One region of the Mesobacillus boroniphilus genome, then DNA from elsewhere that is predicted to be linked to it. Evidence: riboswitches for the same ligand, from Rfam matches in the RefSeq annotation. Region 1 holds a riboswitch; each other region holds the start of a gene.

Region 1 (7,773 bases):
GATGAACCACAGGCAGGTGAGGGCTCGATTCCGACAGTTCTCGAGTCTTCATCGAAGGATAAAGTTCTTGTCCGCTTTCACGGCCGTAATGTCCATGGCTGGAACAAGAAAGGAAGAGGTCAGGACTGGCGTGAAGTTCGCTATTTATATCGCTATAATCAGGCAGAATTAAAAGAGTGGGCAGATAACCTGCAAAAGTTAAACGAAAGCACATCACAGGTTTTCGCATTATTCAACAACAATTCCGGCGGGGATGCTGCTGATAATGCTAAACAAATGGTGGAGCTATTGGATATAGAATATGAAGGGTTAAACCCGAGGCAGTTGGATTTGTTTTAAGATTCTGGACCCCTCCTGGCAACATACAGGGGGGCACTTCATTTTTACAAGAGGATGGATGGTTAGATGGAAGAAGTTATTCATATTTACCATACGAATGATTTACATAGCCATTTGGAGCACTGGCCAAGCATCCATAAGCTTGTGACCGAACGCAGGCGCTGGCATGAGGAAGCGGGCGACGAAGTTCTTGTGTTCGATATCGGCGACCATATGGACCGCTGGCATCCATTATCAGATGCGACCAGAGGAAAGGCGAATTGCCGTCTTTTGAACAATGCTCGCTATGATGCTGCGACAATAGGGAATAACGAAGGCATCACTCTCCCTTTCGAAGATTTGGATTCAATGTATCTTGAAAAAAATTTCGAAATGCTTGTAGCAAATCTTTATAAACAGGATGGAAGCAGGCCGGAGTGGACGAAACCATATCATGTATACATAAGCAACAGCGGGACGAGAATTGGTGTCATTGGCATCACAGTGAATTTTGGACAGTTTTATGCACAGCTGGGCTGGAAGCTGAACGACCCGATTGATGATTTGAAGAAATGCGTCGATCAATTAAAAGGAGAAACGGACATTATTATCCTTCTATCACATCTTGGAATCCATGATGATGAAATGATTGCGGGGATGTTTCCGGAGATTGACGTCATTTTAGGCGGCCATACCCATCATATTTTACACGAGGGCAAAGAAGTTGGCTCCAGCTTGCTGGCGGGAGCCGGGAAGTTTGGGTACTATACCGGGCATGTAACCCTGAAGGTGGATAAGGATACAAAACAAATTTTACACAAGAATGCTGTTCTTTATGATATGAATGAGGCAGATCAAGCTCAAGACGAACAGGAAAAGGCAGAAGGATATTTCAGAGAAGGAAAGAGGCTGCTGACAGAAACGGTTGCTTTTCTTCAAGAGGACTTAAAGGCAGACCCACTGCAGCATTCTGAGCTTTCCAGGATGCTTACCCAGGCATTACGGGAATGGTGCAATGCCGATTGCTCGTTCATGAATGCTGGCATGATCCTTAAAGGCCTGGACCGGGGAGAAGTCACGAAATTCGACTTGCTGGAAATCTGTCCACATCCGATTAATCCTTGTACGATCAGGATGTCAGGAGCGGAGCTAAAAGAAGTGCTCCTGCAGACCAGGGATGAAAAATGGCCCCATCTGCAGATAAAGGGTCTTGGCTTCCGCGGCACCGTCATGGGGGTCATGGAGTACGATGGTATCGAGTTTCAGTCAAAAGGGAATTACACTCAGATCTTCATCAATGGCAAGTTGATTGAAGCAAAGGAACACTATACATTGGCCATCCCTGATATGTTTACGTTCGGCCGCTTTTTCCCTGAGATTCAACGGGCAGAGGAAAAGAAATACTGGCTGCCAGAGTTCCTCCGCAATATGCTTGAGTGGAAGCTAGCTTCTTATTCGGGTATATAAGAATGCGTAATTGATTTTCTGGACAGCATACCTGTTATCTGAAGAGGGTAAAATCCAACTAATATTTGATCAAAATATCACGCTTTTCCTCTCTCCTTCATAGAGTGTTATTGGGATTGAAGGAAGGAGTTGTGGTCATGATCGACATGTCACCTATTGAAATAGAAGGCAGGACATTTTTATGCATTTCTGTAAAACTGCCGAAGACAAACCTGCTTGTTGTTACTGGAGATAAAGGATACATTATGTGCGGCGCTCTGGATGTCGCTCTTCTTAATGAGAAGCTGAAGAGCAGAAAGGTTATTGCTGGCAGGGCCGTTGGCGTGAAAACAATTGAAGAATTGCTCGAAGCCCCGCTTGAGTCCGTCACGTACGAAGCAGAGAACCTTGGTGCAATAAAAGGCATGATTGGCAAAGAAGCTTTGCTGCTCATGAATTAAAAAGACAGCCTGAGTGGGCTGTTTTTTTGCGTGATTTAGTGAATATATTGTGGCAAATGTTAATAAACAATGTGGTCATCCGATATATTAATTGAACTACTTTTTTCCCAACTCAAAAATGAAACGGAATCACAATTTTTTTAAAAATTGTGATAAAATATATAAAAATATTGTCGTTTTAAGTAAAATTTTCTTGTTTTTTGGCTTTTTTTGGTAGTTATCTGCGAAAATAGCCACCACCAACTAACAAATAAAGTGGGAATTGACATGAGACTCGTAGCCACCACTTCGGTAGAGGAAGGGGCTTTACTCGGAAAAGCCATCTATAATGACAAGGGCCAAGTTCTGCTGAATGTAGGGGCACGGCTCGAGTTGAAGATCCTCAGACGCCTTGAAGAGTTTGGGATTGATTATATTTATATTAAAGACCCTGATACCGATGATATCATCGTGGAAAATTCAATACGGGATGAATTGCGCATCAATGCAATCATGACGATTGGAGATACATTCAAGCAAATCCAGCTGGATTCAAAAATTTCGCAAACCTTTGTACTGGAAAAATCGGCGAGGAAATTTAAGAGGTTGATTGCTGATTTACTGGAGGAACTGCAAGGTAGCAAGGAACTTCTGAACTTGCTTTCGGATGTATTCCTTCATGACGACTATATCTTTTCGCATTCTTTAAATGTAACACTCTACGCTCTTGCGATTGGAATAGAAATGAAGCTGCCGCCAAAGGAACTGGAACAGCTGGGGCTTGGTGCGATTTTACATGATGTTGGAAAAATGATGGTCCCAGAAGAAATATTATCAAAGCCAGGCAAGCTGACTGCGGAAGAATTCCAAATCATCAAGGCTCACGCTGAGGACGGCTTCCAGCTTCTCAGGAATATCCCGACCGTTCCGCTGATTGTGGCTCATTGTGCATACCAGCATCACGAACGATTGAATGGTGCAGGGTATCCACGTGGATTGAAGGGTGATGAAATCCACTTATTCGGCAAGATACTTGGTGTGGCTGATGTGTTCGATGCCGTTACTTCGAATCGTGTTTACAGACCGGCCATGCTGCCGCATGAAGGTCTTGAAATTCTTTACTCGGGCTCAGGGAGCCTGTTTGATTCAAAGGTAGTCGACGCCTTCCGAAAAGCGGTTGCGATTTATCCAGTCGGCCTTACCGTTATTTTAAGCGATGGACGAAAGGGAGTTGTCGCTGCTCAGAATCCAGGCTTGAGTGAGCGGCCAGTTGTCCGGATACTCGAAGACCAGGACCAGAGAGTGGAACCGTATCATCTTGATCTGAAGTCGAATCTATCATTGATGATTGTCAGCTGCGATACAATCATTAAATATGAGTACGCCAACAGTTATTGATTTTCGTGCTTAAGCCATAGTGATAAAAATCCATAAAGACAAAGTTTATGAAAAGAGCTTATAGTTTTTAGGCTAGTTCCCCCCTTTGAAGCATACATATAGCTTTAGAGGGGGGATTTGTTTTGGCAAAATTCGGCCGGCGGCTGCCTCGGAAAGGACCTTTGCCTTTCAGGTATGTATTCCTGCTGACATTCGTCTTTTTTTCCTTTTCAACAGCAGCAGGACTCTGGATCATAGATAAAGGGCTCGAGCCAACTTTGATGAAATACGCAACATCCCAGACAAGGAAGATTGCGACCCTGGTGATCAACAAGGCCATCAATAAAAAAATCGTCAGTGGTATGGATACTGATAAAGTCATAGAGTTTGTTCCTGTGGATGGCGGAACGACCACTGTAGTGAAATTCAATACTGAAATCATCAATAGGGTAAAAGCAGAAACGACAAACATTGTGCAAATGAACCTTAAAGAAGCTGAAAGAGGGAATCTCACCTCGCTAGAAATGCTTTCAGATGTAGAACTGGTTACAGATGAAGAGGACAGGGAAGCAGGAATAATCTATTACGTCCCATTGGGCCAGGCCACCAATAATGCACTTCTAGGTAATATGGGCCCGAGAGTTCCAGTGAAATTCAATGCCATCGGCGATGTGACAGCGGATGTTGTCTGGGATACAGAAGAACACGGAATCAACAATACGCTGATCAATGTTTCGGTCAGGGTAAAAGTCAATGTGCAGATTATTATTCCTTTCGCGACCGAAATTGCGACTGTGCAGGAAAATATTCCGATTGGCAGCTTCTACTACCCTGGAAAGGTACCGCAATTTTATAATGGCGGCGGCGGTGGGGTCATACCACCTGCGATTCAACTTCCTGGCCAGCCTGGTCAATAATAACAGTTGTCAAGTTAGCGATATTGTTATATTATAAAATCAATTGAATAATAAACCACATCATTCCGATGGGGTAGAGGCGCAGGGTTCAAGATTAAGCTGTGTGAGGATGACAACATTGATCGCAGCTGAAAGGGAATTTTGCCGAAGCAATAATAAATGAGTCACATTTTTTATTGCTGGGGATACTTTGAACAAGAGTATCACTGTCATTATGGAGGTATATCCATAATGGGGAGCTACAGATCGTGATGGAGACACTAGTTGCTTATTAAGGGCAGCGATAGAATGTTCTCTATCGTTGCCCTTTTTTATTTATTTTTAAAAAAGCAACTAAACTCTTGTCATGTAAAAGTTTCCCCCTGTCAAAAACAAGGAGGAGAAAGAAATAATGGAGAACACAATTTTTTCATTGCTGCCGCCATTAGTGGCAATCTTAATGGTAGTAATCACAAGGCGAGTGCTGTTGTCATTGGGGACAGGCATCGTCGCAGCGGCTTTTTTGCTTGCTGGATTTAATATCGCAGAAACATTTGCTATTATGTGGGACGCGGCCAAGGGCATTGTCGTCGCAGATGGAGAACTGAACACATATAGCCTGTACATTATCCTATTCTTATTATTATTGGGTACAATCACAGCATTCATTTCCATTTCTGGCGGAAGCCGTGCGTTTGGCGAATGGGCGATGAAGCGCGTAAAAACAAGAGTCGGAGCACAGCTTGTTGGTGCATTTTTAGGAGTTATTATTTTCATTGATGATTATTTCAATGCTCTGGCAGTCGGCCAAATTACACGTCCGATCACAGACCGACAAAAGGTTTCGCGTGCAAAACTAGCATATATTATCGATTCAACTTCAGCACCTATGTGTGTTATTTCACCGATTTCCAGCTGGGGTGCCTATATCATCGCATTAATTGGTACAATTCTTGCTGCACACGGTGTAAATGAATATAGTGCGTTCTCAGGATTCATGCAAATTGTGCCAATGAATTTCTACGCACTTGCAGCATTAGCAATGGTCTTTATCGTATCTCTGCGAAACATCGAAATTGGGCCGATGAAAAAGCATGAAGAACGTGCGATCACAGAAGGAATTGTTGTTCCTCAGGACAAGCCTGTACCGGGAGAACTGAAGGATGACCTTCCTACAAGTACAAAAGGGACCGTTGGAGACCTTGTATGGCCGATTGTTGCCCTTGTCGCTGGAACGGTTGGCATGATGCTTTGGACAGGCGCAAGTGCTGTTGAAGGAGAAGTAACCATTTTCGGTATCTTTGAAAATACAGATGTAACTAAGTCTCTTGTTACTGGCGGATTGCTTGGCCTTGCTGTAGCGCTGATTCTTTTTGTAAGGCAGGCAGTTGTTTTAAAAGGCGTTAATGCCAATGTTTTTGGAAAAGGAATTGTTGAGGGCATTAAATCAATGCTCCCAGCTATCTATATCCTGATCTTCGCATGGGTCATTGTTGACTTGATTGGAAGACTTGAAACTGGAAAGTATCTTGCTGGTATTGTTGAAAGTTCTAATATCAATATCTCATTCCTGCCGTTCCTGCTATTCCTCGTAGCTGGAATCATGGCTTTCTCAACAGGAACTTCATGGGGATCATTCGGCATACTGCTTCCGATTGCAGGTGATATCGCTGCTGCAGCTGATATAACCATCATGCTGCCAGCATTAGCAGCAGTATTGGCGGGCGCGGTTTTTGGTGACCATTGTTCACCAATATCCGATACTACGATCCTTTCATCAACTGGCGCTGGCTCACACCACTTAGACCATGTCATGACTCAGTTGCCATACGCTCTGATTTCCGCTGCGATTTCTTCTGTTGGATTCCTGATCATCGGATTCACCGGAAGCACTCTGACAGCTCTTGCGGTGGTGGCAATCCTGCTTGCTGCTTTTGCTTTCATATTCGGAAGCAAGACAACTCAGGAAGAAGTATTAAAAGAAAATCTTGCAGAATAATGTTAAGGCTGTCTGACTTTCAGACAGCTTTTTTCATATTTTTAAAAAAGTGGTAATAGAATCCCATTTAATAGGGAGTACCGTATAGTTGGGAAAATTTTTTTAGGAATATTTTTATTATGACTAAAATAATATTTTGACAAGCAATTAAAAACTAGCTATACTATTCCTAGACTAAATAATCTGAAAATATAAAACTTTCTAATTATCAACATTTTCCAGATGATTAGAAGGCAAGGGGGACTAAAAATGGAAAATCGTCCACAGTGGGGAACGAGAGCAGGATTCATTCTTGCCGCGGTAGGATCGGCAGTCGGGTTGGGAAATATTTGGCGCTTTCCAGGAGTAGCCTATGAGAATGGAGGGGGAGCATTTTTCTTCCCATACTTGTTCGCGCTCTTGACAGCAGGTATTCCAATTCTGATATTAGAGTTTACACTAGGCCATAAGTATCGTGGTTCTGCACCGTTAAGCTTTGCAAGATTTAATAAAAAATCTGAATGGATTGGCTGGTGGCAGGTTGCTGTTTCCTTCGTGATCTCAACCTATTATGCAGTCATCATTGCCTGGGCGATGTCTTACGCCTATTTCTCGCTAAGCAAACAGTGGGGAGACGACCCTCTGACATTCCTAGTCGGTGATTATTTAAAAGTAGTTGACGCTGGTCAGGTTGGAAGTATCGTACCTGGTGTATTCCTTCCTTTGGTCATTGTATGGGTCATCACTCTTGGTATTTTGCTCAAGGGAGTAAAGAAAGGGATCGAAGTTGCGAACAAAATTTTTATTCCGGCACTCGTCATTTTATTCTTTGTGATCGTAGTTCGCGCTTTAACTCTAGATGGAGCTATTGATGGCGTAAATGCATTCTTTAAACCAGATTGGAGCCAAATCCTGAATGGTAAAGTTTGGGTTGCGGCGTATGGACAAATTTTCTTCAGTTTATCAATTGCTTTTGCAATCATGATCACTTATTCAAGTTATCTTCCGAAAAAATCTGATATCACAAATAATGCATTCATTACAGCGTTTGCTAACTCTTCCTTTGAGTTGCTGGCTGGTATCGGGGTATTTGCTGCATTGGGCTTCATGGCAATGCAATCAGGTCAACCAGTTAACGAAGTAGTAAGCAAAGGTGTTATCCTTGCATTCGCGGTATTCCCGCAAATCATTAATGAACTGCCTGCATTCAGCGCGGCATTCGGAGTACTATTCTTCGTCAGCTTGACGCTTGCTGGACTGTCTTCATTGATTTCAATCGTTGAGACTTATGTAGCGGGTGTCCAGGACAAATTCAATG
Region 2 (7,773 bases), on a different contig from region 1:
ATTCCACAGTTGTCTCGTTTTCTCCCACATAATCCTATTGAATGTGACGATAATTTTTTGCTTTTCCTTTTTATCTGCAAATTATTCGCTTTATTGTGACGATAATTCTTCGTTTCTCCTTTTATCCGTCATCATCATCACTAATGCGAGTATAAATCTCTAAGGATCTCATTTACGTTTACATATAAGTAATCATAAAAGCTTTCCCGATAGCTCACACCAGGAAAGCTTCTTCAGCGACTCTCTTAATTCGTCTTAACAGCTTCGGAGTAAAGCTCAAATGCTTCGTGGAGTGATTCTACTGCGTTTACCATTTGTTTTTCCTCAACAACGGTTGAAACCTTAATTTCAGATGTGCTTACCATCTTCACCTGGACTCCGTTTCCTTCAAGTACTTCAAACATCTTGGCAGCAACACCTGGATTTGAAACCATGCCTGAACCCACAATTGATACCTTTGCCAGGCCGGTTTCGGATTCGACCGCTTGATAGTTTAATGATTCTTTATTTCGTTCTAATACATCCAGTGTCTCTGGCAGATCGTTGCTCTTGATTGAGAAGGATATATTGGCAGTACCTGCCTCTGTTCTGCTCTGGACGATGATATCAACATTGATGTGGTTCTGGGCAAGTGTTGTGAATATAGTTGAAAGTCCTTTTAATGAAGTGCTTACTCCAAGGACTGATACTCTCGTGATTTGGTCTTCAAACGCAACTCCGCGTACGATTAGATTCTGTTCCATTTCATTCTCCTCCTCGATGGTCGTGCCTCTTTCTTTTTCCATGCTGGATCTTACTTCAAGTGGCAATCCATAGTTCTTTGCGAATTCCACCGCACGCGGGTGGAGCACACCTGCCCCCAGGTTTGCCAGCTCAAGCATTTCATCATAGGAAACACTCAGCAATTTCCTCGCGCTTTTCACATATCTTGGATCGGTCGTGAATACGCCCGTCACATCGGTATAGATATCGCATTTATCAGCCTTCAAAGCCGCTGCAAGTGCTACTGCCGTTGTATCTGACCCGCCGCGTCCAAGTGTGGTGATTTCTCCATCATCAGTAACTCCCTGGAATCCCGCGACAATGACCACTTTTCCACTCTCTAAATCGTTGGCAATCCTGTCCGTCTCTATATCGACAATCCGGGCATTCCCGTGGACAGCTTCCGTTTTGATTCCAGCCTGCCAGCCTGTGTAGGAAACAGCCTCAATCCCATTTTGCGCCAATGCCATGGAGAAAAGAGCAATTGTAATTTGCTCTCCCGTTGTCAAAAGCATATCCATCTCTCTCTTTGATGGCGCGCTCGAAATATCATTCGCCATGTCGACAAGATGGTCCGTCGTTTTGCCCATTGCTGATACGACAACCACGACATTGTTGCCGTTCTGCAGTTCTTCCGCTGTCCTGCTGGCAGCATTCCTGATCCTTTCAACGTTGCCAACTGATGTTCCACCAAATTTCTGTACAATCAATCCCATACGTTTCCCCTGCCTCTTCATTCTGTATTTTGCCTCTATTTGAGTTTCATTGCTACTACGCATATGTATCTTTCCCTAGAGCCTTCAAAGATTTACATGTATAAAAAAGCCCTAAAAACAGAAAAAGCAATGAGAGTGTCTCCCATTGCTTGATAAACGTGTATAAACGCTGCAACATGAGATAGCACTCCAAGATGGCAATCTTGACAATCCAGCGTTTATTCAACGAAGGACCAGCGAGAAAATGGATAGGCATTTCCCCACTTCGGCAAACATCCCCTTTCAAAGCCCTTCGCTGAATCCTACAATTCTCCAGGCCTTTACTCTTGAAGTTCGCACCTCTATCTTCACTTTAATGCTCTAAAGTGATAGCTATATGAAATTTTTTTATCATTATAGCACACAAAAAAATAGAATGCTACATTAATTCTGTAATTTCTGATATAGTTCCTCCGCAACATTGGCTGGAAGGCCGGCAGCGGTCAACTCTTCCACTGAGGCTTCCCGCATTTTTTTCACCGATCCAAAATGCTTCAGCAAAACTTTCTTGCGCTTTTCGCCAATGCCAGGAATATCATCGAGCAGTGACTGAAAGGCACTTTTGCCCCTTAACTGGCGATGGAAGGTAATCGCGAACCGATGCACTTCATCCTGGATTCTTTGCAATAGGTAAAACTCCTGGCTGTTCCGCGGCAGTTCGATCACCTGCAAAGGATTACCATATAATAGCTGGGATGTCCTGTGTTTATCATCCTTAGCCAGGCCGGCAATCGGAATATCCAGTCCAAGTTCATTCTCCAGGACATCACGCGCGGACTCGATATGTCCTTTTCCGCCATCAATGATAATCAAGTCTGGCAGTGGCAAGCCTTCTTTCAAGACACGTGAATACCTGCGCCTTACGACTTCTCTCATTGATTCATAATCATCCGGGCCTTTGACCGATTTGATCTTGTATTTGCGGTATTCCCTTTTTTCAGGCTTGCCGTCGATAAAAACAATCATTGCCGAAACCGGGTCTGTCCCCTGGATATTGGAGTTATCGAAAGATTCAATCCGATGAGGTGTGTAAATGCCCATCTGCTCGCCAAGGTTTTCAACAGCTTTAATCGTCCGTTCCTCATCGCGCTCAATTAACGAAAACTTTTCTTTTAGAGCGATACCGGCATTCTTGGACGCCAAATGGACAAGTTCTTTTTTCTTGCCGCGCTGTGGCTTTAGGACTTTCACGCCAAGCAGTCCTTCAGCCATTTCGAGGTCCACGCCTTCTGGCACCAATACTTCCCTTGGCTTAAAATGCTCATTTTTCGAGTAAAATTGCCCCAGGTATGTCAGGATATCTTCTTCCGGTTCATTGTGAATCGGGAACATCGAAACCTCGCGCTCAATCAGTTTGCCCTGGCGGATGAAGAATACCTGCACGCACATCCATCCCTTATCGACAGCATAGCCAAACACATCCCGGTCGGTAAAATCCGTCGTTGTCATCTTCTGCTTTTCCATTGTTGCCTCGATATGGGCAATCTTATCGCGAAATTCCTTTGCCCGTTCAAAATCCAATTCCTCGGCAGCCCCAGCCATTTTCTCCGTTAAATCTTCCTTTATGTCCTTATAGCCTCCATTCAGGAAGCGCGAGATTTCATCCGTAATCTGTTTATACTCTTCCTTGCTGACATCCTTGACACAAGGAGCAAGGCACTGTCCCAGATGATAATAAAGGCAAACACGGTCAGGTAGCGTCGAGCATTTCCGGAGCGGATAGATCCTGTCCAGCAGTTTCTTCGTTTCATTCGCCGCTTGGACATTCGGGTACGGCCCAAAATATTTGCCGCTATCCTTCTTTACCTTTCTCGTAATGATCAGCTTTGGATGCCGTTCTGCAGTCAGCTTGATGAACGGATACGATTTATCATCCTTGAGCATGATATTATATTTTGGGTCATATTTCTTGATCAGGTTGATTTCAAGAAGCAGTGCTTCCATATCGGAGGAGGTGACGATATACTCAAAATCCTCAATTTCATTTACAAGACGCAGCGTTTTTCCGTCATGCGATCCTGTAAAATAAGAGCGCACCCTGTTCTTCAATACCTTGGCTTTCCCTACGTAAATGATGGTCCCCTGTCTGTCCTTCATTAAATAACATCCTGGCTGCGCAGGAAGAATAGCAAGCTTATTCTTGATCTGCTCGTTCATGCCATTCACCTCCTGTTACGGTGTCCATTTATATAAAATAATCTCGTGATAGACTGGATCAAAAATTTTATCTGATGCAAAAGTATTTACTTTCTCAAGCTTCCCGTCAAGATTAATCCCCTGAGAGCGGAAGCCTTCAACAACACTGTCTGTTAAATAAACTGTCTTACCTTTATATAACCCCTGATCGTGCAGGAAAATCCTATAGGTATAGATTCGTTTATGTGGGTAAGGCATCTTCAGATACTGAAGCACTCTGGTTTCTTCCCATGTATACAAAACGAAGTCCTCTGGCTGCTCCTCAAGATAGTGTGCAAGCTGGTAAACGGCCGGCTCGATTACAGCCTGTTTTTGTATATAAATTGAAGAAATAATTGCCTGGGCGATGATAACCCCTATTACCAAAAAGCTCGCATACACCCCTGCCCTTTTTTTAAAATAGACAGTCAGGCCAAGAAAGACCAGCAATAGCGCTAATGGCAGTATATGCCTCGGTTTTTCAATATTCTGGGCAAAAAGTGCCCAGACCCCGTAGGCGAGCAACAGCAATGCGCCCAGATGAAAGCTGTTTTCCTTATAAATTTTACTTTTAGACGACGGCAAAAAAATAAATATGCCAATAACTATATATAATACCATCAAAACAGTTGTTCGTGAAAAGATTCCCCACCACAAAATGTTGGTAAACAAGAATGTTTTCAGCCTTGCCCAACTAGACAGTTCATTCGAGACCGAAGTGCCTCCCCATTCCTGAAAATGCCCTCCGGTAAATCCAAAAGCAAGCTCCAGAAAATTAACGAGACCACCTTCAGAAATAATCAGCCCTCCAACCCAGATTGACTGAAACAATGCAGCAATGACCACATATTTAAAAACACCTGTCAAAGAAAGCTCATGTTTTGCCCATTTTCTATATAATAGATAAACGAGCCCGATTCCCATCGAAATGTAGCTCAACCTTATTCCTAATAGGACACTGAACAAAAATAGCGGCAACAGCATCCATTTCCCTGATGGCCTCGACTCTGCTGCCGCGATACTCCAGAAATACCACCAAAAAGCAGCAAGTGCAGCCCCCTCCGACATCGGCTGGTTGACTATGATCAACGGATAACTAGCAGTATAAATTGCCGCTGCAATTAGAATGGCATTCGGCCTGCTAACAATTCTTGACCCAAGTAGATACACAGGCAGGATTGAACTGGCATACACTAAAACATTAAATAGAACCAGGGCCTGATTTGGTGTCTGCACAAGGAGTTCTGTTAGCAATCCCCCTACAATAAAAAACGGATAGCCAGGGAAATGCGGCTGCATCGCACGCAGGTCATACCTGTCCATTGCCAGGGTAAAGTCGACTTGATCCCACGAGAATACGAATGGATTAAGTGAATTCAACTGGATTATGAAAATGTAAAGGACTGCAAGCGTACTAAGTCCAAGAATGATTACTCTGTTCATTTTTTCTAAATTCAACATTTTACACCAACTAACTTCCACCGAGAATCGTTTTTACGTACGCTATTTTCGTAAACTTTGTTGCTTTTACCCCCAAAGTAAAAACCGAATATGGGTTTTTACGATTATCTACGCATTTCCAGTACGGAAGCATCTTCGAAAAGAGCCCGACACCTCTAAGAATTCGAATCACTGTATGTGTTCGGAAAGCAACAATCAATACAAAAACAACCTTTAAGTATGAAAAAAGTACAAGGAGATTCCCTGTACTTTTTCTGGAGAGAGGATCGTAAAGCCTCAAATAAAATTGATTATTTAACTTGTGGGTTCAATACTACTTGCTTATTCTCTGCAGCTTTGTTTTCAGCGGCCTTTTCTTTCTTAGGGCTGCGTGATGAAGTCATCAGGAAGATCGCAGCAAAGTATCCGATATAGGCAATGACTTCTTCAACCGAAGGCATGGATGAATATCCGAACAGAGCCTTCAGGAAGATGCCCACATCACCAGAGATAAGCGGTGCGACACCAGTGTCACGGAGATAATGCGCATAATCAATCGGGTGTTCTGGCAATAGCCATGTAATATCATAAACATGGTACATAACGCTTCCAATCATGTTGACATCCTGCATCATTGAAATGGCCTGCACTAGTAATCCAGCAGAGATCAGAATGATGAAAGCGCCTGTGATTTGGAAGAACGTCTTAAGCTTGACCTTCATCGTACCTTTAAAGAACATGTAAGAGACGGCAACAGCAATCAGTGTACCTGTTATTGCTCCCCATCCTTGCATTGCAGCACCGATGTTACCACCTGTGATTGCCGCAAAGAAGAAGACAGTTTCGATTCCTTCACGCAAGACGACAAGGAATGAATGGATAACCATGCCGACAATGTTTCCTGTCGAGATGAATTTCTTCATTTTCCCTTCCATATTACCTTTCAGGTCCTTACTGTGGCTCGCCATCCAGAATACCATCTGGGTCAAGAGTACAGTAGAAACAATCATGATTCCAATTTTCAGGTAAATCTCACTGCCCATTGCAGCAAAGCCTGTGAACACAACCTGGAACAAAATCGCAACTCCGATACTTGCCAGAACAGCAAGTCCTGCACCCAGCCATACATACTTGGTATACTTAGGATTACCGGTTCTCTTCAAATATGTTGTGATGATCCCGATGATTAATAACGCTTCCAATACTTCACGAAAAGTAATCAATAATGCTTGAACTTCCATTGCTGATTCTCCCCTCTCCAAGGTGTCATCAAAATTTATGATCTTCTTCTCTTAATACCAATAACGACAATCGCACCAATGACCGTGACAATCAAAATCAAAGGAATCCAGTTACGGATATTCGAACGGTCTGTCCAGTCCTTTTTCCCAGGGCCCTCTTCTTCTTCCGTATCTGTAAAATGCCCGACTTCCAGGCTCGGAAGATCAAATCCTTCTTGCAATGCATTCAGGATCTCTTCTTTCTTCTCTCTAAAAACCGCTATGTCAGAAGGCTTCTTCCCTACTCCAAAGAGTCCGGGATTTCCTAGTGCCTCAAGTGCAGCATCAAAGTCAGCTTTTATTTCTTTGTCTACTTCAGGTTCACTTGCTTCAACCTTTGGTGATAGTGCCTGATATGTAGCATATCCTTTGGCCAGCAGCTTCTTTGAAGTATCATACTCCTCAAAGCTCTTTTCAATGCTTTCAAGCCTCCTCGCCACATTCAACACGAGGAGTTTTTCCATATTTTCAATCGTTGCTTCTTTATCTTTTTCTTCCAGGCTTTCCATGATCACTTCTCCTGGCTCGGTTCCCATATGCATATCGATTTCTTCTTTAACCGTTTCAAACAGGGATGTTGCGGCCGAGAAGTTTGGAGGGTCCTCATCCAGTTTCAACTGCATTTCCTTATAGACTTCCGCTACTTTTTCTTCATTTGGGTCACCATATGAATAAGCGCTTGCAGTTTGAGGAATACCGTTAATGAGAATAAATATCAATGAAAAACAAAAAAATATAGCTCTTTTCATTTGCTGTTTTCCCTCCTACAATGATAATGATAATGATTATCATTTTGAATGTCAATCATATTTAACAACCGTCACTTTATTGTCACTATTTTTACTGTTTTTAGATTGATAGTTATCCAAACCAACAATCTTGGAGACAGGCCTGGACATTTCACGATAAACTGCCGGCACGACATTCGTCATATATTTCTTGAATGAAATGAAAGATGTGCCAGTTGTCCTGACGCGGTATTGGATCGGCACTTCAAGTACACTGAACCCTTTTCTGACAAGGTTCAGCGTCAATACTTGAGCATAATTGTAATCATGGATGATCTCTGCATGCTCTAGAACCTGCCTGGAAAATGCCCTCATGCCTGATTGGCCGTCATATAGCCATTTTCTCAATAATAAGGTTTGCAGAAAGGTGAAAAAATAATTCCCCATTCTGCGATGAAATTTCATTCCTTTTATTGTGCCCATAAACCTGGATCCCATTGTATAATCCGCTTCTCCATTGAGAATAGGTTTGACAATGTCGGGAATTTGCCATGCCGGGTATTCTCCATCTGCATCAATCATCACGCCGACATCAGCCCCCATTTGGAAGCACTCTTCAATTCCTGTTCGGAC
Region 3 (7,773 bases), on a different contig from region 1:
ATTCTTGAGATTCATCATCCCCATTGCTGACGCCAATGAGTGATCAACCACATACTGATCAAAGAACTTTTTAAAAATAAACTCCTTGATACCGATGTATTTTTTCGCCTTGGTGGCGATTTCGGGACGCTCGTTCACAATCCAGGCAATTTTGCTTAATGGTGACATCGGATGTATCGGCGTTCCGGTGCGCTTGTAAATTTCATGTCCATTCAGTTCATTCTGGATTTTATGAGCCCATGCTTCACTGCGGTTGTCCGCCCAGGTGATGCATGGTGTAAGCGGCTCATCATTTTCATCAATCGGAATGACGCTATGCATCGCGCTGCTGAATGAGATGAAAGCCAATTTTTTTTGCTGGTGGTGCTTCATTATTTTTGTAATGGCCGTCAGAACCGCCATATAAATTTCTTCAGGATCTTGCTCGGCTGTTGAAATATCCGGTGTATAAAGAGGGTAGCCAATGTTCTCCTGCTGGACGACTTCACCTTTTTCACTGAATAAAACAGCCTTGGTACTTGTTGTACCGATGTCGACCCCTAGCATATACTCAGTCACTTTTCTCCACTCCCTTGGAAAGCGTTTGCTGCGATATCCAAAGGTCTTCAACTTTACCTTGAACATCATCAAAATTTTGGTGTAAGGATTTAATCATAAGTTCGCGATTCTTCGTTTTGATGGCTTCAATATAAAGCTCGTGATTTTCGAGGATGCGGTCGAAGTCCTCGTATTTTTCTTTGATTCTTGCCCGCATCGATAACAGGATGAAAGCTTCCATGACGGGTTTCGTGTTGTCCCAGATCATTTTGATATAGGAATGATTAATCGCCCGGATGATCGTTTCATGGAAGAGGACATCCTGCAGGCTGAATTCGTCGGCATCCTTGTATTTGATGGCAATTTTCATCATTTCGAGGATCTTGCTCAATTCAATTACCAGGTCAGTCGTGTCTATTTTAATGAGTCGTTCAAAAACAAATGATTCGATCAATAAGCGGACGTCGTAAATCTCTTCGATATCTTTTTCTGTCAGTCCAATGACAACGGCACCCATTCGTTCAAGTCGGATCAAGTTTTCGGAAGCGAGAATTTTCAATGCTTCCCGGATTGGAGAACGGCTGACACTGAAGTCGGCAGCCAGTTTATTTTCCGAAAGGATGGCACCGCTTTCAATCAATCCCGAGATTATTTGCATCCGTAGCTCACTTGCGACACGGTCACCAGTCGATGCTTTTGAAAGCCATTTCTGGGGATAAAGAAATTCCTGCTTTTCCGTCATTACATCACCTTCCTGGTTAATCAAGTATACTTGTATACAAGTATTATAAAACGGATTTGAAAAATTGCAAGCGTTTTCTGTTTTGTTTATTTTGCCAAATTATTTTGTGGTCATTCCAGGATGGGGGGATTTGTGATGTGATTTTGTCCAGAGGTGTATGGGAGTTAACAGAGTTAGAAATATGTGACCGAAAAGAGAAGGAGCCGAAAATTTCGGTAACAAGTTGGAGGAACATGTGCCCGAAAAGAGGAGGAGCCGAAGATTTCGGTAACAAGTTGGAGGAACATGTGCCCGAACAGAGGAGGAGCCGAAAATTTCGGTAACAAGTTAGAGGAACATCTGCCCGAAAAGAGAAGGAGCCGAAGATTTCGGTAACAAGTTAGAGGAACATGTGCCCGAAAAGAGGAGGAGCCGAAGATTTCGGTAACAAGTTGGAGGAACATGTGCCCGAAAAGAGGAGGAGCCGAAGATTTCGGTAATATAAAAAATAAAAAAATTACCATAAAGGTGATAGACACTTCATGGCAATTCTTATAGTACTCCATTACTCGTAATAGGTGGAACTACACTCTCCCTTGGCTGAGAAATTGCTCTTTAATACTCTCCTAATGGTTTTCGGGGGGATACGAGCATCGATCCACTCATAGAGAGTCGCTGTGGTCACTTTGCGCTCTGGAAAAAGCAACTGAAAACTTTTGGCGGCACGAATCACCACCGATTCAATATGCTCTTGAGATTCACATTGCCTGCAAATGAATTTATTCCTGCTATAACTCTCCAAAAACTCCCCGCAAGCCTCACAAATAACCCCTTTCCTCAACCGATCAAAATCGTATCCCGGCACTCTGGAAAATGGTGATTTCTTAATATGCAAAGACAATAGTGCCTCCGCCAGTTTGGTATGTTTGTTTGTTAATTTTGAAGTGGTACGGTTCATCTTATCCATAAAGCGGTTCAGTTGGTTTGGTAAAATAATGGGTGATTTTAGTGGTGTTTGCAGAAGGGCGAATTCAGGGTTGATGAACACGAGGTGAGGTTCGAGAGGGATGTAAAAGCCCAGATTTTTTAGTAGTTGCTTTAGTAGAGATTCTGCGCGGCTTAGTTGATGGAGGGGATTTTTGATTTCGGTGCCGGCGACTGTCTTAAATTTGTCTCCATCCAGATAATAGTCTCCTTCAAGATTTTTCACTTCGAAAAGATGCAGCCGGTCCTGCGTGATCACGAGGGAGTCGATTTGAAAATGAGTGCCATTTACTTCGAGGAGCAGGTCGTTGATAATGAGGCTTTCGACTATATGGTTCGTGAACCAATGATCGAAGTGTACTTCTCCTTCATAGCCTTTCTCCAGCGTTCGCAGGTTTTGAGCATCTTTCTCTTCCAATTCCATCCGGGCCTTAAGGGTTTGTAGGATTACTAATTCTTCTGGTTTGGTTCTTTCTTTTACTATCATATTCCACTTCCTTTCTTCTTTCATTGTAAAAAAGTGCCCGCGAAAAATCAGTGAACATTTTACGAATTATGATAAATCTGTTACTATTAACCTAATTTCATATGATCTTATCAGATCGGTGAGGTAGAGGAGCGAATAACAAGATTAGTCCATCGGAGTATGACATCGTTGATGGTGGATGAAAGGGTTGTTTGCCGAAGCGTAATTAGGGTCAAACTGGTTACTGCTGGGATGCTTTCTGAACAAGGAGCAGACTGTCATGCTTGGTTTTGTGCATGGAGAACTACTGATCGAAATGGAGGATAACGTATATTGTAAAAAGCAATGATAGGTTATTTTCTGTCATTGCTTTTTGCATGCCAGAGCTTTCCAAGTATCCCCCTTCTATCAAACTCCTAACGCACTCCCCAGGCATTCACCATTTTTATCTATCCAAAGGGGAGATTCTTCTTGAGAACCATATACAAAAATGGAACCATCTATACATTCAACACGCGCAATCCAATTGTACAAGCAGTGGTCATCGAAAATGGCCGTTTTATTGATATGGGATCATCCGCAGATATGGTGCTGCAATGGGGCAGCCAGGCACAGGTGATCGATTTGGAAGGAAAAACAGCTACTCCTGGCCTGATTGACAGCCATCTTCACCTGTCGATTATGGCGGATAGTTTTATCAATCTCGATTTTGTCGGAATCACGTCCAAGCATGAGATGCTGGCAAAAATTCAGGCAAAAGCCAGTCAGCTTGCGCCGGGGGAATGGATTGTCGGCAGCAGCTGGGATGAGAATCTTTTTACGGACGGAGGAATCCCGACGATTTCGGAGCTGGATTATGTGGCGCCTGTCAATCCGTTATTTTTAACAAGAACATGCTTGCACGCGACTCTAGTCAACAGCAAGGCGTTGGAAGTGAGCGGCTATCACCCGGCAATTACAGTGCCAGAAGGCGGCACCATCGTACTGGATGATATTACGAAACAGCCGACGGGATTATTCCTGGAGTCAGCGGCGAATCTGATCAGGCAGTACATCCCTGAGCGCTCATACGACGACTGGAAAAAAGCGATGCGCCAGACGATGCATTTTGCGATGAGCAAGGGGCTGACTAGCGTACATACGAATGATCCGCTTTATCTCGGCGGGCTTGAAAAAACGTGGAATCTATTCAATGAGCTTTTAAATGGAGAGCAGCTCGGCTTACGCAGCAATCTCTTGATCAACCATGAATTTTTACCAAACCTGAAAGAAGCTGGAATGTACACTGGTTATGGCAATGATACGCTGCAAATCGGCTCGGTGAAGATTTTTGCCGACGGGGCGTTTGGCCGGAGAACCGCACTGTTATCGGAACCATATAGTGATGCGCCAGGCCATTACGGCGATGCGATGTATGATCAGGAGCATTTATACGAACTCGTGAAAGGTGCACGGGAGCTGGATATGCCGATTGCAGTCCATACGATTGGCGATCAGGCACTGGAAAATGTTCTCGATGTGCTGGATCAGTTCCCAACTGTAGCATATCGCGACCGGCTGATTCATGCCCAGGTTTTAAGAGAAGAATTGATTCCTCGACTGAAAGCACCTAGCAGGATTGCGGATATCCAGCCGCGGTTTATTGCGAGTGATTTCCCATGGGTCCAGGAGCGTCTAGGTGAAGAGAGAATCAAGCTTTCCTACGCATGGAAAACATTAATGGAAGCAGGTGTTATTTGTGCAGGAGGCTCTGATTCTCCGGTTGAGCCAGTCGATCCAATTCTCGGAATCCATGCCGCAGTCACTCGGAAAAAACCAGGTGAAACCCATGACGGTTATGTGCCAGAGCAGAAGTTGTCGATGGTCGATGCGTTCCGCTTGTTCACAGAGCTCGGTGCTTATCCAACGAACGAAGAGACGCTTAAAGGAACGATCTCCCGCGGAAAATTAGCGGATATTACCGTTTACTCAGCCAATCCATTCGAAATGGAAGAACCGGATGAACTTTTAACGATGAAAGTTGAAATGACCATCATAGGCGGAGAAGTCAAATATCGCAGGCATTCTTAGCAGTATGGGGACGGTTTTTTACTTCTAAATTGGAAGAAAACCGTCCTTTTTTCGTTTTTATGGCTAAAGTCCTAAAATTTTCAAAAATTAAACCGAAATAGAAAGTAAGAATAGTAATTTACTATATTGCTGGACAGGAGAGCGGAAAATGAAATTCAAGAAGAGATTCGCAAGAAAATCACAGATGAAGTTCAATGTTCGCGCCAAACTATTGGCGGGCTTTTTCTCGGTTTTGACTTTGCTGGCAGTTGTGGCAATCATAACGAATTTTCAGTTTAACAAGATGAACAACCAGTATTCTTCATCCATTGATGAACGGATGGATAAGGTGAATCTGATTGTCGAGATGAAGGATGCAATCATGAGGGAGCAACTGGCACTCCAAAAGTATATGGCAAATGGTGATGGTGAAAGCCTGATTGAATTTGAGGGTGCGGTAGAAGATTTTGAAAAAAGCTCTAAAAAATATTTAAGCTCGACAGAATCAGCTGAGGAGAAGAAGGTAGGAGATAACCTTGTTGCAGCTGAGGCACAATATTATGAGATGGCATCAGAGGCTTTTATTTTAATAAGAGATGAACAAATGGTCAAGGTCAGGTTGTTGATGCAGGAAAAAGGAAATCCTCTTATCTTCAGCCTGAATTCTGCTGCTGAGGATGCGTTTGAGTACCAGGAAGATGCCTTGAATTCTACGAGTGAAACGTTATCTGGAGACGTACAAAAAGTAGCCTTGCTGATCATTATACTCAGTGCAGCGGCTTTTATCATTGGAATCGGAATTGCAACTTACATAAGCAGGGTGATTTCCAAGCCTGTCCAGCTTGTGTCTCAGGCGGCAAAGCAATTGGCTGATGGAAACCTCGTTATTGATAAAATCAATGTGAAGAATAACGATGAAATTGGGCAGTTAGCAACAGATTTTAATGAAATGGCGACCAACTTGAGGAATTTGATTTTGCAGGTAAGCAGTACTTCGGAGCAGGTTGCCGCCTCTGCTGAAGAAATGATGGCAAGTACGGAACAGACCAATTCTGCTACGCACCAGGTAGCAACGGCAATCCAGGAGGTCGCAGGCGGTGCAGAGCTCCAGAGTAAAAATACCGAGGAAAGTGCGAAAGCGGTAGGCGAGATGTCTGGAGGAATCCAGCGCGCTGCCGAAACGACTTCGAATGTTGCCGAGTCTGCGGCAGAAACGGCAAAACAAGCACAAGTTGGACAGGAATCTTTGGAAAAAGTAATCGAAAAGATGAAGTCCATCAATGATACGACAAGCGAAACTAATGGAGTAATAAAGGATCTGGATCGGAAGTCCGCTGAAATCGGCAAGATCATTGAGGTTATCACAGGTATCGCGGACCAGACGAATTTGCTTGCGCTGAATGCTGCCATTGAAGCAGCAAGGGCTGGGGAGCATGGCAAGGGCTTTGCGGTTGTCGCAGATGAAGTCAGGAAATTGGCCGAGCTTTCAAGACAGTCTGCCAGCCAGATTTCGGGTTTGATTGAGGTTATCCAAAAAGAAACCCACCAGGTCGTGGAAATGATGAATAAAGGAACGGTCGAGATATCTGAAGGGTCGTTATTAGTTGAGGAGACGGGTCGTACATTTGAGGAGATTCTAAAATCGATCGAAAATGTCAGCGAGGAAATCCAGGAGGTATCCGCAATTTCAGAAGAAATGTCGGCAAGCGTCCAGCAGGTGAACGCCTCAATCGAAGAGGTGACCAAAATTGCCCGCGGCTCCGTCGCAAGCACAGCAGAAATCGCATCCGCAACGGAGGAACAGCTGGCATCAATGGAAGAAGTCGCTTCATCATCCGCTTCACTAGCTAATCTGGCAGAGAATCTGAGAGAGATGGTCACAAAGTTCAAAGTATAATTTTGAGAAGCATGAGGACGAGGAGTTCTTATGCTTCTTTTTTTGTTGGAGTATTGGAGAACGCGAATGAGAAAAAATGAAAAAAGTGGTCACCGATAGGCATCAATCAGAATACAGGTACACTCGCCCAAGCCAAAGTCGTGATAAACGCATATAAAGTTAATGAATACAAAAAGAGAAGAGGGAGGTAAGCCGTATGCATGCATACAGACATCCTTATCGAACGCATGATCAGAGGTTTTGGGGCTTTGGATTACCGTTTTTAGGTGGTTTGGCTGGTGGATTATTGGGCGGTGCTTTACTTTATCCGCGTCCTTATTATGGTTATGGCTATCCTGGATACCCGCCATATGGATATCCTTGCTGTCCACCTAGATATCCGTTTTATTATTAATGAGCCAATAACAAAAGGGAATGAGCTGCTTAGCTCATTCCCTACTTTTATTTAACTAATGTTTGCTTGTTTATTTTCATGCTTATCCATGAATTCGAGTGATAGCTCATTGAATTCATCGGCTTTTTCAATATTGCAGACATGTCCGCACCGCTCCAAAATCACCAGATCGGAGCTTTCGTCCCCGTGAAGGTCTTCTGCTAATTCCTTAACAAACATATGGTCCTCAGCACCTGAGATATATAGCTTTGGGACATTCTTGCTTTTTTCTTGAACCTTGCTATAGGTGGTTTTGACGTCACTGGCAAGAGGGTACCACGCAAGGAAGTTTTTTCGCTTCATCTTATAGGCTTCCTGGATGAAAAATCTCCTTGAGCCTTTATGGTTTCCACGAGGCATCAGGATCCAGGCCAATATGCGGTAAAGCCACATAAATGGAATGAAATCCCTTATTAACCAGGCGAATTTAATCAGTGATTTTGCAAATAGGTTTAACCTTGTGATTGCTCCTCCAAGGACTGCTGACCTCACTCGTCCGGGTTCCGTCTGCAGCAGATGATGGACGATGATCGTTCCCAGCGAAACGCCGACAAAATGGGCCTTGCGGATTGAGAGGTGGTCTAATATCTTGAGGATTTCCCTGACAATCAAGTCAAATGAGAGTCTTTCTTTATAGGAATCTATGTCTGGTGATTCTGCATGGCCAGGCATGTTAATCGCGACTA

Evidence for each region. Region 1 has a riboswitch for lysine ahead of DYI25_RS16200 (Na+/H+ antiporter NhaC family protein). Riboswitches for the same ligand answer to the same signal wherever they lie in the genome.
Region 2: linked by a shared signal. The riboswitch ahead of DYI25_RS11875 (aspartate kinase) and the one ahead of DYI25_RS16200 (Na+/H+ antiporter NhaC family protein) in region 1 are both predicted to bind lysine.
Region 3: linked by a shared signal. The riboswitch ahead of DYI25_RS18870 (amidohydrolase) and the one ahead of DYI25_RS16200 (Na+/H+ antiporter NhaC family protein) in region 1 are both predicted to bind lysine.

The regions. Positions count from the first base shown of each region.
Region 1 is NZ_QTKX01000002.1:687,192-694,964, forward strand. It holds gene DYI25_RS16175 (DUF72 domain-containing protein) at 1-339, shown strand, start outside; gene DYI25_RS16180 (bifunctional metallophosphatase/5'-nucleotidase) at 406-1,785, shown strand; gene DYI25_RS16185 (YunC family protein) at 1,923-2,225, shown strand; gene DYI25_RS16190 (HD-GYP domain-containing protein) at 2,493-3,602, shown strand; gene yunB (sporulation protein YunB) at 3,725-4,498, shown strand; lysine riboswitch at 4,565-4,748, shown strand; gene DYI25_RS16200 (Na+/H+ antiporter NhaC family protein) at 4,890-6,476, shown strand; gene DYI25_RS16205 (sodium-dependent transporter) at 6,726-7,773, shown strand, end outside.
Region 2 is NZ_QTKX01000001.1:2,317,759-2,325,531, forward strand. It holds gene DYI25_RS11875 (aspartate kinase) at 246-1,478, opposite strand; lysine riboswitch at 1,653-1,830, opposite strand; gene uvrC (excinuclease ABC subunit UvrC) at 1,902-3,674, opposite strand; gene DYI25_RS11885 (hypothetical protein) at 3,690-5,153, opposite strand; gene DYI25_RS11890 (FTR1 family iron permease) at 5,444-6,373, opposite strand; gene DYI25_RS11895 (hypothetical protein) at 6,409-7,161, opposite strand; gene DYI25_RS11900 (glycosyltransferase family 2 protein) at 7,213-7,773, opposite strand, start outside.
Region 3 is NZ_QTKX01000003.1:308,749-316,521, forward strand. It holds gene gntK (gluconokinase) at 1-558, opposite strand, end outside; gene DYI25_RS18860 (GntR family transcriptional regulator) at 551-1,279, opposite strand; gene DYI25_RS18865 (nuclease-related domain-containing protein) at 1,824-2,729, opposite strand; lysine riboswitch at 2,846-3,023, shown strand; gene DYI25_RS18870 (amidohydrolase) at 3,180-4,778, shown strand; gene DYI25_RS18875 (methyl-accepting chemotaxis protein) at 4,927-6,654, shown strand; gene DYI25_RS18880 (hypothetical protein) at 6,851-7,048, shown strand; gene DYI25_RS18885 (alpha/beta fold hydrolase) at 7,100-7,773, opposite strand, start outside.